2 regions of the Rhizobium aouanii genome follow, and region 1 is predicted to be linked to the other one. Evidence: riboswitches for the same ligand, from Rfam matches in the RefSeq annotation. Region 1 holds a riboswitch; the other holds the start of a gene.

The links. A riboswitch is a leader RNA that binds a small molecule or an ion and turns the genes downstream of it on or off. The one in region 1 is predicted to bind cobalamin.
Region 2: another riboswitch for cobalamin. It lies ahead of nrdH (glutaredoxin-like protein NrdH); the one in region 1 lies ahead of bluB (5,6-dimethylbenzimidazole synthase).

What each region holds. Positions count from the first base shown of each region.
Region 1 covers NZ_JBAMYD010000030.1:8,043-14,027, forward strand. The annotation lists gene V8P77_RS33040 (hypothetical protein) at 340-921, opposite strand; gene V8P77_RS33045 (methyl-accepting chemotaxis protein) at 982-2,856, opposite strand; cobalamin riboswitch at 3,219-3,407, shown strand; gene bluB (5,6-dimethylbenzimidazole synthase) at 3,450-4,136, shown strand; gene V8P77_RS33055 (SDR family NAD(P)-dependent oxidoreductase) at 4,338-5,084, shown strand; gene V8P77_RS33060 (DUF2865 domain-containing protein) at 5,094-5,985, opposite strand, start outside.
Region 2 covers NZ_JBAMYD010000037.1:5,447-11,431, reverse strand. The annotation lists gene V8P77_RS34360 (heavy metal translocating P-type ATPase) at 1-2,126, shown strand, start outside; cobalamin riboswitch at 2,290-2,513, shown strand; gene nrdH (glutaredoxin-like protein NrdH) at 2,795-3,016, shown strand; gene nrdI (class Ib ribonucleoside-diphosphate reductase assembly flavoprotein NrdI) at 3,026-3,439, shown strand; gene nrdE (class 1b ribonucleoside-diphosphate reductase subunit alpha) at 3,409-5,559, shown strand; gene nrdF (class 1b ribonucleoside-diphosphate reductase subunit beta) at 5,758-5,985, shown strand, end outside.

The DNA of each region.
Region 1 (5,985 bases):
GCCAGGTAGACTAGCGGCTGTTCGGGTTGTCGTCGCGTCGAATTCAGTTACGCATGGACCCGCATCCGCTGTGAGCAGCGGTACCAATAAAATCGCGAGGCGTTGATTGATGTGATCGACATAAGGCGTGTCTAGCGTCAGGGCCACGTTTTGTCACGCAGAATTTGCTGCCTGAGAAGCTGACGCCCTTGTGGGAGATACATCCGAGGAGGCACAAAGCACGTCGCATTCGATCTCACTCATGCGACGTGCTCCAAGTCTTTGTTTATGCGCATCGCCCAATACCTCTGGGCGCTATGCATCGGCACTGCGTTGCGAACTAGGCGCAGGTCCTGAATATCAGAGAGCGTCGACGTTCACACCGACGGTGATGGCGCCGATTGGCGTTCCTTTGTCATCTGATATCGTCACACTTGCCTGCGACTGCAGCGTCTGGGTCGACTCATCCTTTTCGATCTCATCGACGAAGACGGCGTCCTTGCCGGCGCCGAAGGACTTCTGGAATTTGCCCTCGTCGCCCTGCCAGTAGTCGGATGTGGTGTCGCTTTGACCGACATTCAGCCCCTTAGCATCCATGACGAAGATTTCCGTGATCTTGCCGCCGGAAGCCTCCTTCTTCCCCTGAAGGAATTTCGACAGTGCGTTGTTGAGCACGCCGTCGATCATCGAGTGGTCGGAGCCATCGACTTCGGCACGCCACTTCTTGTCGAGGGCGTCGACATCGGCTGCGCTGAGATTGGCGTTGGCAGCGTTCTGCACTTTGACAGCCTCGATGATGGCGGGGTCGTTGAGCCAGGGCTTGACGTCGCTCGTCACGTAGTCGGAGATCGGGGCAAGCTTGGCATCCTGCGCCATGGATACGCCCACGGGCACGGCAAATGCAGTGCAGGCCAAAAGAAATGCGGGCACGATTTTCTTCATAAGTGTTTCCTTCCTGATTATAGGTTGCTGAGAACTACGGCTTATCGGATGCAGACGACGTCAGAACTCCTCCCAGGCACCGGGAGCAGCGGCAACGGCGGCATTTCCTGCATGCCGCTGCGTGAAGACTCTGGGCTCGGGACGCGGTTGGCGGGCGACTTGAACGGGTTTGGGCTGGCTGGCGGTAGATGCGCCGACGACGAACCTGCCGGCCGAGTCCTGCAGAAGGCGTCCCTGCTGCAGCAGTTCCTGGCAGGCCGCGTTGGTTTCCTCGACCATTGCCGCGTTTTGCTGCGTCGCCTGATCCATCTGGTTGATCGCGCCGTTGATTTCCTGCAGACCCGTCGCCTGTTCGCGATAGGACTGGACGATGGAAGCGATACTATCGCTGATGCGGTTGATCTGCTCCTCGATCTTCAGCAGGGCGTCGCCGGTTTCGTTCACCAGCCCGACGCCCGCGGCAACCTCTTGACCGGACACATTGATCAGGTTCTTGATTTCCTTCGCCGCATTTGCCGACCGCTGGGCGAGTTCACGCACCTCCTGCGCGACAACCGCAAAACCCTTGCCGGCTTCGCCGGCACGCGCGGCTTCGACGCCGGCATTCAGCGCCAGCAGGTTCGTCTGGAACGCGATTTCATCGATGACGCCGATGATGCGGCCGATCTGGCTCGATGAGGTCTGAATACGGTCCATCGCGCCGATTGCATCGCGCACCACCGTCGCTGAGACATGGGCGCTCCGCTTTGTCTCCTCGACCAGCTTCCCGGCATTTTCGGCACGCTGCGACGATGTTCTGACCGTCGTGGTCACCTCATCCAGTGCGGCAGCGGTCTGTTCCAGTGATGCCGCCTGTTGCTCGGTCCGCTTGGCGAGCTGATCTGCGGAGGAGGCCAGCTCGCTGGAGCCGCCTTCAACCGCTACGGAGGCGGCCTTGATCTCCGTCAGCGCGGCCGCGACGGCCTGGACCATGTTGTTGAAATCCTGCCGCAATTTATCGAATTCCGGACCAAGATCGGCCAGATGTATCGAGAAGTCGCCTGCGGCGAGCTTTTCCAATGAATTTGCAAGAGCGGTCATGACCAGCCGTTGGGTGTTGCTGGCCTCTTCCGTGAACAATGCGTTGCGCGCCCGTTCGGCGTCGAGCGAGGCGCTCTGCTCGGCAGCGGCCTGCTCTCTTTCGACCTTCGCAATTGCCTCGTGGCGGAAGACTTCCAACGCGCGTGCCAGAAAACCGATCTCGTCGCCATTTTCCTTATAGGTGACGGGAGAGGCCAGATCGCCTTTCTGCAATGCGCTGATTCTTTCGCTGAGGATCCTGATGGGCCGGCCAACAAGGCTGCGCATGGCGAGAAGGAAGGCGACGACGGCCAAGGCGGTGATCAGCGACTGCGTGAGCAGCGAAACGAGAACCTTCTGCCTGACTTCAGCAGCGATTTTTTCGACGGACCAGTTCGTGACGATATAGCCGGTGGCTTTTCCTGATTTGTCGAGCGGGAGCGGCGCTATGATCGTGACCACGCCGGCGGATATCCCGCCGTCATCGATCGTCGTTTTTTCCGGCTTGGCACCGAGGCTCTTGACCAGATCGGCCGGTGCGGGCAGGCCGTTGATGCCGTCGCGTGTCCACGTGTCGACGGCGGCAGGCTCAGCGTTGAATGCGGCAAACTGCACGAGATCGAGCGAAGGGTCGTCGCGGTAGAGCGAATAGGCCTCGCGAACGGCGTTCGCCTTGCCCCACTTCACGCCGCCCGCGGCCAGAGAGGCAAACTGCTCCGCATCCTTGGACCAGTTGGCCTTGGCGCCATCGATCAATGCCCGGGTTTCGTACATCCAGGTATAGGTGGCGAAGGCGGAAATGCCGCAGAGGTTGACGGCAACGATAATCGCCGCCAGCTTGGCTGTCAGAGGCATCGTTTTCAAAAATTGGAACATTCCGCGGCAGCCTAGAATTGCGGCTCAGTCGGAGATGTTCCCGACCGGCGTCTCAATACGGGCATCCTCGCTGGCGGTTACATCACGAGCCCTCATGCCCATGTCCTGATAGCAACCCAAAACGCGCAAACGCAGTGTGTATTTGATGTGTGAATAAATCATAAAGTAGAATGGGATGCCGGAGCACACGCGGGTTATTTCGCTATTGCGCCCGCTGGAGATCTGCCTCGCCCCGGGGAGAAGAGGTATGTCGCGCGTCCATGTTCCCTACGCGGCCGAAGAAAAGAGACAGATGGCACCGCTTGGCGCGCGCGGCTAGAATCAACCATCTGGTTCGCGGCTTGCCGCCGCGCCGGTTTGCTGAAATAGATGCGCCGTCAGGTGCCCGCCGTCCAGGGCGGGAGAATCGGGAATCCGGTGCAAGACCGGAACGTGCCCAACGCTGTAAGGCCGACGCTTGCCGCTTCATCATGCCACTGGCCCTTTGCCGGGAAGGCTGCGGCAGACGGATGACGCCCAGTCAGAAGACCGGCCTGGCAAGATAGACCGATCCGCGCGGACGGCGGGACGGTTGCGTTGTTGGGGATTTGACGATGCGACCCTTTGACGAGGATGCCCTTTCGGCGGCGTCCGGTTTTTCCTTGGCCGAACGCGAGGCCGTCTATCACGCGATCATGACGCGGCGCGACGTTCGCAGCCAGTTTCGACCCGATCCTTTGCCTGACGATGTTGTGCAGCGGCTGCTGACGGCCGCTCACCACGCACCGTCCGTCGGCTTCATGCAGCCGTGGAATTTCATTCTGGTGAAAAGTGCCGCTGTGCGGGCGCGCGTCCGGGATGCCTTCGCGAGCGCCAACGAGGAGGCGGCGCTGATGTTTGCCGGCGAGCGGCAGCAGGCCTACCGCGCCCTCAAGCTCGAAGGCATCGTGGAGGCGCCGCTCGGCATATGCGTGACCTGCGATCCCACGCGCAGCGGCAGCGTGGTGCTGGGGCGCACCCACAATCCGAGAATGGATTCATACTCGACCGTCTGCGCCATCCAGAATCTCTGGCTTGCGGCGCGGGCGGAAGGGGTGGGCATCGGTTGGGTCAGCATTTTTCGCGAAGGCGATCTGAAGGACATTCTCGGCATACCCCAACATATCGAGGTGGTCGCCTGGCTCTGCGCCGGTTTCGTCGACCGGCTCTATGACGAGCCGGAACTCGCCGTCAAAGGCTGGCGGCAGCGGCTACCGCTCGAGGAACTGGTCTTCCACGATGGATGGGGACTGAACACCTAGGGCAGTGCGGTGGGGCATGGCCTCAATCGCACAGTCACGCCATTGACGGTCAAGGTGAGCGAACCGATGCCGGTATCGTGGGCGCCGTGCGAGGCCGAGATATCTTTATTCCTGTCCTCCATATCGATAGGCTGAAGCCGAAATTCCGGAATTTCCAATAGATATTCGGCTTCGGCGGCTCAATCGGAGGATAACGGCCCAATGAACATGATCGACTTGAAGGAACGTATCATCGTGATCACAGGCGGTGCGCGCGGCATCGGCTATGCCATTGCAGAGCGCGTCATCCAATCCGGCGGCAAGGTGGCCATCTGGGACCTGAACGAAAACATGGCAAACGACAGCGCTTCCGCTCTCGGATCCGGCACGGTCGCTTTCGGCGTCAACGTCGCAGATCCCCAATCAGTGAAAAACGCGGCGGCGGCGACCGAGGAGATTTTTGGCCGTATCGACGGCCTCGTCAATTCCGCCGGGATTACCGGTCCGGTCAAGCCCACAATCGAATACGATCTCGGCGAGTGGAAAGACGTTGTCGATGTCTGCCTGACGGGAACCTTCAACTGCTGCCGCCACGTCGTTCCGGTCATGTCAAAGCGCGACTACGGGCGGATCGTGAATATCTCCTCGGTTGCGGGCAAGGAAGGAAATCCGAACATCGCCGCCTACAGCGCAGCGAAAGCTGGTGTGCTCGGCTTCACCAAGTCTCTGGGCAAGGAACTCGCAAAGACGGGGATCGCCGTGAACGCGGTAACGCCGACCACAGCAAAGACACCTATATTGGACGGGCTAACACCCGAATTTATCGAATATATGCGCGTCCGCATTCCGCGCGACCGTTTTGTCGAACTTGGTGAGATCGCTTCCATGGTCGTCTGGCTGCTCTCCGAAGAGAACTCCTTCACGACCGCATCGACGTTTGATCTGAGCGGCGGCCGTACGACCTACTGACCATTTCAATCACTGCTGCTGTTGCGGCTGCGGGCCCGGCGTTGCCGGGTTGGCGAGGTCGATCGAGCCCTGATCGCCGGCCAGAAATTGCGGGCCGACCTGACGGACGCGGTTCTGCGTCGGATCATACGGGCGCTCGGGAACGGACGGTTGCGGTGGGATTTGCGCTGCCGCATCCTTCGCCGGGGGATTGGTGCGGATGGTGGTGATCGAGCCCTGCTGCGGCGGTTCGCTCACCGCCTGCTTGCCGCGCATCTCCTCGTAATAGGCGGTGAGATTGCAGGCGCAGGCGGACTTTTCCCCGGGCGTGCGGTTCTTGTAGGCAAAGGCGTTCTTCATGGCGCTGTAGGGCGTGCCCGTTGCGACCGAGATCATGTTCGAGGCTTCGGTGCTTGTCACGTCACGATAGAACAGTTCGGTCTCGATGCCCGGGCACATCTTGGCGCAGGTTTGGGCGTCGCGGCCGAAATCGACCGATGTGGCGTTCGAGCTGATCGGGAAGAAGCCGCCGTCGCAGCTGCGCACGCACATGGTGCTGACCGGCGAGAGCATCTCGGCCCGCGGCAGGCCGTAACGCGGATCAACCTCTTCACCGCCGCCGAGCGGAATGAAGGTATCGGTGCGCATCGCCTGTTCCTCGACGCTAGGGGCGGGGTCGGCGGCGCTGCGATCGCTCGGGGCATAGAAGTTTTCGCTGTTGCAGCCATTGCGGTCGAGAGCGGCGATCAGTTCACGGCGCGCGTCAGCGGCGCCGTTCTGACCTGCCAGTTCGTTGCGGCGGTCCTGGAGATAGCGAATATTGTCGATCATGCGGGCTTCGGACTGCGAGAGCTCGGCGCAATAATCGGCATTCTCCCCACCGATCACGACCATGCTGCCCGAGGTGCAGTCATTGCTGCGC
Region 2 (5,985 bases), on a different contig from region 1:
TTTCCGTTTCGGTGATGGCGGGCACGATGACCGTCCGCCACGATGGCAGCAGTGATCTCAAGGCGATCGAGAAGAAGGTGACCGGGCTCGGCTATTCCGTCGCGCCGCTTGCCGGAAACGCTGCGCCTGCGCATACCCAGGGCTCGCAGCATCGTCACGACCATGGACATGATCACCGCGATCACGCGGGCCATGATCACGACCATCCTCACGATCATGGCGAGGAAATCGAAGGGCTGCACGGGCACGACCATGCGGCGATGGCCGGTCCCTGGTGGAAGAGCAGGAAGGGCCGGCTGACTATCCTTTCGGGTGCGGCACTCGTTGCCGCCTATATCGTCGGCCATCTGGTGCCGGCGATCGCATCCTATGCCTTCATCGTCGCCATGCTGATCGGGCTGGTGCCGATCGCTCGGCGCGCCGTCATGGCTGCCTTCTCTGGAACACCGTTTTCGATCGAGATGCTGATGACGATCGCCGCCGTCGGCGCCGTCATCATCAATGCCGGCGAGGAGGCGGCGACCGTCGTGTTCCTGTTCCTCGTCGGCGAGCTGCTGGAAGGGGTGGCGGCGGGCAAGGCGCGCGAAAGCATCCAGTCGCTGACGGGTCTGGTGCCGAAGAATGCGCTGCTCGAAGACAATGGGCAAACGCGGGAAGTGCCGGCAGAAAGCCTCGCCGTCGGGGCGATCATCATGGTTCGTTCCGGCGACCGCATCTCGGCGGACGGCATCATCATCTCAGGCGAGAGCGCCATCGACGAGGCGCCGGTGACGGGCGAAAGCACGCCGGTGCGAAAGGGCGTCGATGCCATCGTCTTTGCCGGCACGGTGAACGGCGATGCGATGCTCAGGGTTCGCGTCACCGCGGCTGCGGCCGACAATACCATCGCCCGTGTCGTCAAGCTGGTGGAGGAGGCGCAGGAATCCAAAGCGCCGACAGAACGCTTCATCGATCGGTTTTCGCGCTATTACACGCCCGGCGTGGTCGTGGTCGCAGCACTCGTCGCGGTCGTTCCGCCGCTGCTGTTCGCTGGGCTATGGGGCGAATGGGTCTATAAGGGCCTTGCCATTCTTTTGATCGGCTGCCCCTGCGCACTTGTCATTTCGACGCCGGCGGCAATCGCCGCTTCGCTTTCATCGGGTGCGCGGCGCGGGCTGTTGATGAAGGGCGGCGCTGTGCTGGAAACGCTCGGCAAGGTGACGATGGTCGCCTTCGACAAGACAGGCACGCTGACGGAAGGCAAGCCTCAGGTAACTGACATCATTTCTTTTGGCCTGAGCGAGTCGCAGGTGCTGTCGCGTGCGGCGGTGCTGGAGCAGGGCTCCAGCCACCCGCTGGCGCTGGCGATCCTCAACCGCGCCAAGGCGGACGGCGTTCCCGTGCCGCCGGCCTTCGAGCTGGAAGCGCTGCCGGGCAAGGGCGTCACCGGCAAAGTCGGCGGTGAGACGCTGGACCTGCTGTCGCCGCCCGCCGCCCGAGAGCGCGGGGCGCTCAGTGCGGAACAGGACGCCCGCGTCGCGGCGCTGAACGACGAGGGCAAGAGCGTGTCGGTGCTGCTCGTCAACGGTGTTGCGGCCGGCCTTATCGCCATGCGCGACGAGCCGCGCGAGGATGCCGAGGCCGGGCTCGCTGCCCTCAAATCAGCCGGCATCAAGGCGATGATGCTGACCGGCGACAACAAGCGGACGGCAGCAGCCGTTGCCGGCATGCTCGGCATCGACTGGCGCGGCGAGATGATGCCTGAGGACAAGCAGCGGGTCGTCGGCGAATTGAAGCGCCAGGGCTTCGTCGTCGCCAAGGTCGGCGACGGCATCAACGACGCTCCGGCGCTGGCAGCGGCCGATACCGGTATCGCCATGGGCGGCGGCACCGACGTGGCGCTGGAGACGGCGGATGCCGCCGTGCTGCACGGACGCGTCGGCGACGTGGCGCGGATGATCGAACTTTCCAAACGCACGATGCGCAACATCCTGCAGAATATCACCATCGCACTCGGGCTGAAGGCGGTGTTTCTGGTGACGACAATCGCCGGCATCACCGGTCTCTGGCCGGCGATCCTCGCCGATACCGGCGCCACCGTGCTGGTGACGATCAATGCGCTCAGGCTGCTCCGAATAAAAATATGAATATCGTTTGGGGAGCCGGCTTCTGCCGGCTCTTTTATGATGGGTTCTCCACAGCGCTTTCCCGTTAACGCTTCATTATCCACATCATACACAGGCGCGGCGATTCGTTGCCGCCATTGCTGCGACGCCATAACAACTTGTTGACGTCATCAGCGATTCGAGTACCATATCTAGTGTTCGAGGTTCCGTCGATTCGTGAGGATCGGCGGCTAAGACGGGAATTCGGTGCGTTTCGCCATCATGGTGCGGCAATGCCGGAGCTGCCCCCGCAACTGTAAGCGGCGAGCAACTGTCCGATTTCAGGTCACTGGAGCATGATGCTCCGGGAAGGCTGGGCAGGCGCTTTGACCCGTGAGCCAGGAGACCTGCCTCGAACGAAACGTCCACGGGCGGGGTGTCCGGACGGTCGCGTTGCATGGCTGCGGGGAATCTCCGCATCGCGTTTCGCTGGCCCGAACCTCCGCCCCCGAAACCTTCGCATTGAGCCACTTCGGGGTGAAGTCATGTCAGTATCTCAGTTCAGGCCGCCACCCGCACCAAGGAGAGGGCGGATCACGCCCAGCGGCTGAACGAGCCGCATCGCTGCAAAATACAGAGTGGTTTCGACGGATATCGAGAGATTTCCGATCGATGTCCTGCGTCCCAATCGCGTCGTTACGAGGAATATCATGACCATCACCGTCTACAGCAAACCTGCCTGCGTCCAATGCACTGCCACCTACCGCGCCCTCGACCGCCTGGGCGTCGACTATGACATCGTCGATATCTCTGAGGATGCCGAAGCGCTCGATCGCGTCCGCAGCCTCGGCTACATGCAGGCGCCTGTCGTCATCGCCGGCGAGCAGCATTGGGCCGGTTTCCGCCCCGACATGATCAGCGCACTTTCCTGAGGAAAGGCGATGGGTCTGATCGTCTATTATTCCAGCCGATCCGAGAACACCCATCGGTTCGTCGCCAAGCTCGGACTGCGCGCGGCACGCATTCCGCCAAGTGGCGCAGACGCGTTCGATATCCGCGAACCCTTCGTGCTTGTTGTGCCGACCTATAGCGGCGACGGCGGCAAGGGTGCCGTTCCCAAGCAGGTGATCCGTTTCCTCAACGATACGGAAAATCGAGGACACATCCGCGGCGTGATTGCCGCGGGCAACAGCAATTTCGGCGAAACATACGGGCTCGCCGGCGACGTGATCTCAAGGAAGTGCCAGGTGCCTTACCTCTACAGGTTCGAACTGCTGGGCACAGAAGCGGATGTCGCCAACGTCAAACACGGAATGGAACGGTTTTGGACACGGGAATTCTTGAACGCCCTTTGAAAGCAGCGGAAACGCTCGACTACCACGCGCTGAACGCGATGCTGAACCTCTATGATGATCAGGGGCGGATTCAGCTCGAAAAGGATCGTTTGGCGGCTAAGCAGTATTTCCTGCAGCATGTGAACCAGAATACGGTGTTCTTTCACAATCTCCGGGAAAAGCTCGATTACCTCGTGACCGAGGGCTATTACGAGCAAGAGGTTCTCGACCAGTATTCCTTCAATTTTGTGCGCGACCTGTTCGACCAGGCCTATGCAAAGAAATTTCGTTTCCCTACCTTCCTCGGCGCCTTCAAATACTACACCAGCTATACGCTGAAGACCTTCGACGGAAAGCGCTATCTCGAGCGCTATGAGGATCGTATCTGCATGGTGGCGCTGGCCTTGGCGCGCGGCGACGAGGGCCTTGCCCGCGACATGGTCGACGAGATCATTTCCGGCCGCTTCCAGCCGGCAACGCCGACCTTCCTCAATGCCGGCAAGAAGCAGCGGGGCGAACTGGTTTCCTGCTTCCTGCTGCGTGTCGAGGACAATATGGAATCGATCGGCCGGTCGATCAATTCGGCATTGCAATTGTCAAAGCGGGGCGGCGGCGTGGCGCTGTCGCTGACGAATATCCGCGAGGCGGGCGCGCCGATCAAGCATATCGAGAACCAGTCTTCGGGCATCATCCCTGTCATGAAGCTGCTCGAAGACAGCTTCTCCTACGCCAACCAGCTCGGCGCGCGGCAGGGGGCGGGTGCGGTCTATCTCAATGCCCATCATCCCGATATCATGCGCTTCCTCGACACCAAGCGCGAAAATGCCGACGAGAAGATCCGCATCAAGACGCTGTCGCTCGGCGTCGTCGTACCCGATATCACCTTCGAGCTCGCGAGGAACAACGAGGACATGTACCTGTTCTCGCCCTATGATGTGGAGCGCGTCTATGGCGTGCCCTTCACCGAGATTTCGGTGACGGAAAAGTATCGCGAAATGGCTGATGACGCCCGCATCTCCAAGAGCAAGATCAAGGCGCGCGAATTCTTCCAGGTGCTTGCCGAAATCCAGTTCGAGAGCGGCTACCCCTACATCATGTTCGAGGACACGGTGAACCGCGCGAACCCGATCGCCGGGCGCATCTCGATGAGCAATCTCTGCTCGGAAATCCTTCAGGTGAGCGAGGCCAGCGAATATCATGACGACCTCTCCTACAAACATCTCGGCAAGGATATTTCCTGCAATCTCGGCTCGCTGAATATCGCCGCGGCAATGGATTCGGCCGATTTCGGCAAGACGATCGAGACCTCGATCCGGGCGTTGACGGCCGTTTCCGACATGAGCCACATTTCATCGGTTCCCTCGATCGAGAAGGGCAATGACGAGAGCCATGCGATCGGCCTCGGCCAGATGAACCTGCACGGTTATCTCGCCCGTGAACGCATCTTCTACGGCTCCGAGGAAGGCGTCGATTTCACCAATATCTATTTCTATACGGTGACCTACCACGCGATACGCGCCTCGAACCTGCTGGCGGTCGAGCGGGGCCAGAGCTTCAAGGGCTTCGAGAACTCGAAATATGCCTCCGGCGAATATTTCGAAAAATATACCGATCGGCTCTGGGAGCCGGCGACGGAAAAGGTGAAGACGCTGTTCGAGACGTCGGGCATTCACATTCCGAGGCAGGAAGACTGGGCCGCGTTGAAGAAGGCGGTGATGGCCTCCGGTCTCTATAACCAGAATCTGCAGGCGGTGCCGCCGACAGGCTCGATCTCCTATATCAACCACTCGACCTCCTCGATCCATCCGATCGTCTCGAAGATCGAGATCCGCAAGGAAGGCAAGATCGGTCGCGTCTACTATCCGGCGCCGTTCATGACCAACGACAATCTCGATTATTATCAGGATGCCTACGAAATCGGGCCGGGAAAGATCATCGACACCTATGCGGCGGCGACCCAACATGTCGACCAGGGCCTGTCGCTGACCTTGTTCTTCCGCGACACGGCAACGACGCGCGACATCAACAAGGCGCAGATCCATGCCTGGAAGAAGGGCATCAAGACGATCTACTACATCCGCCTTCGCCAGATGGCGCTGTCCGGCACCGAGGTGCAGGGCTGCGTGTCTTGTACGCTGTGAGTTGCTGTTTCGCTCCGGAGCATTTGCCCCTCACCCTAACCCTCTCCCCGTTCTGACGGGGAGAGGGGACTTGCCACACGAACCGGCAATAAAAGACGGAAAAGGGTGCGGCATATCCCCTTCGCCCCGCTGGCGGGGAGAAGGTGCCGGCAGGCGGATGAGGGGCAAATCCGGACACATTTCTCAAGAGGGAACACAATGAACATGCAATTGAAGCCGGTCAGCCGCGTGCGCGCCGTCAACTGGAACCGCATCGAGGACGAGAAGGATCTTGAAGTCTGGAATCGGCTCACCGGCAATTTCTGGCTGCCGGAAAAGGTGCCGCTTTCGAACGACATTCCCTCCTGGGCGACGCTGACGCCAACCGAGCAGCAACTGACCATCCGTGTATTCACCGGATTGACGCTGCTCGACACGATCCAGAAC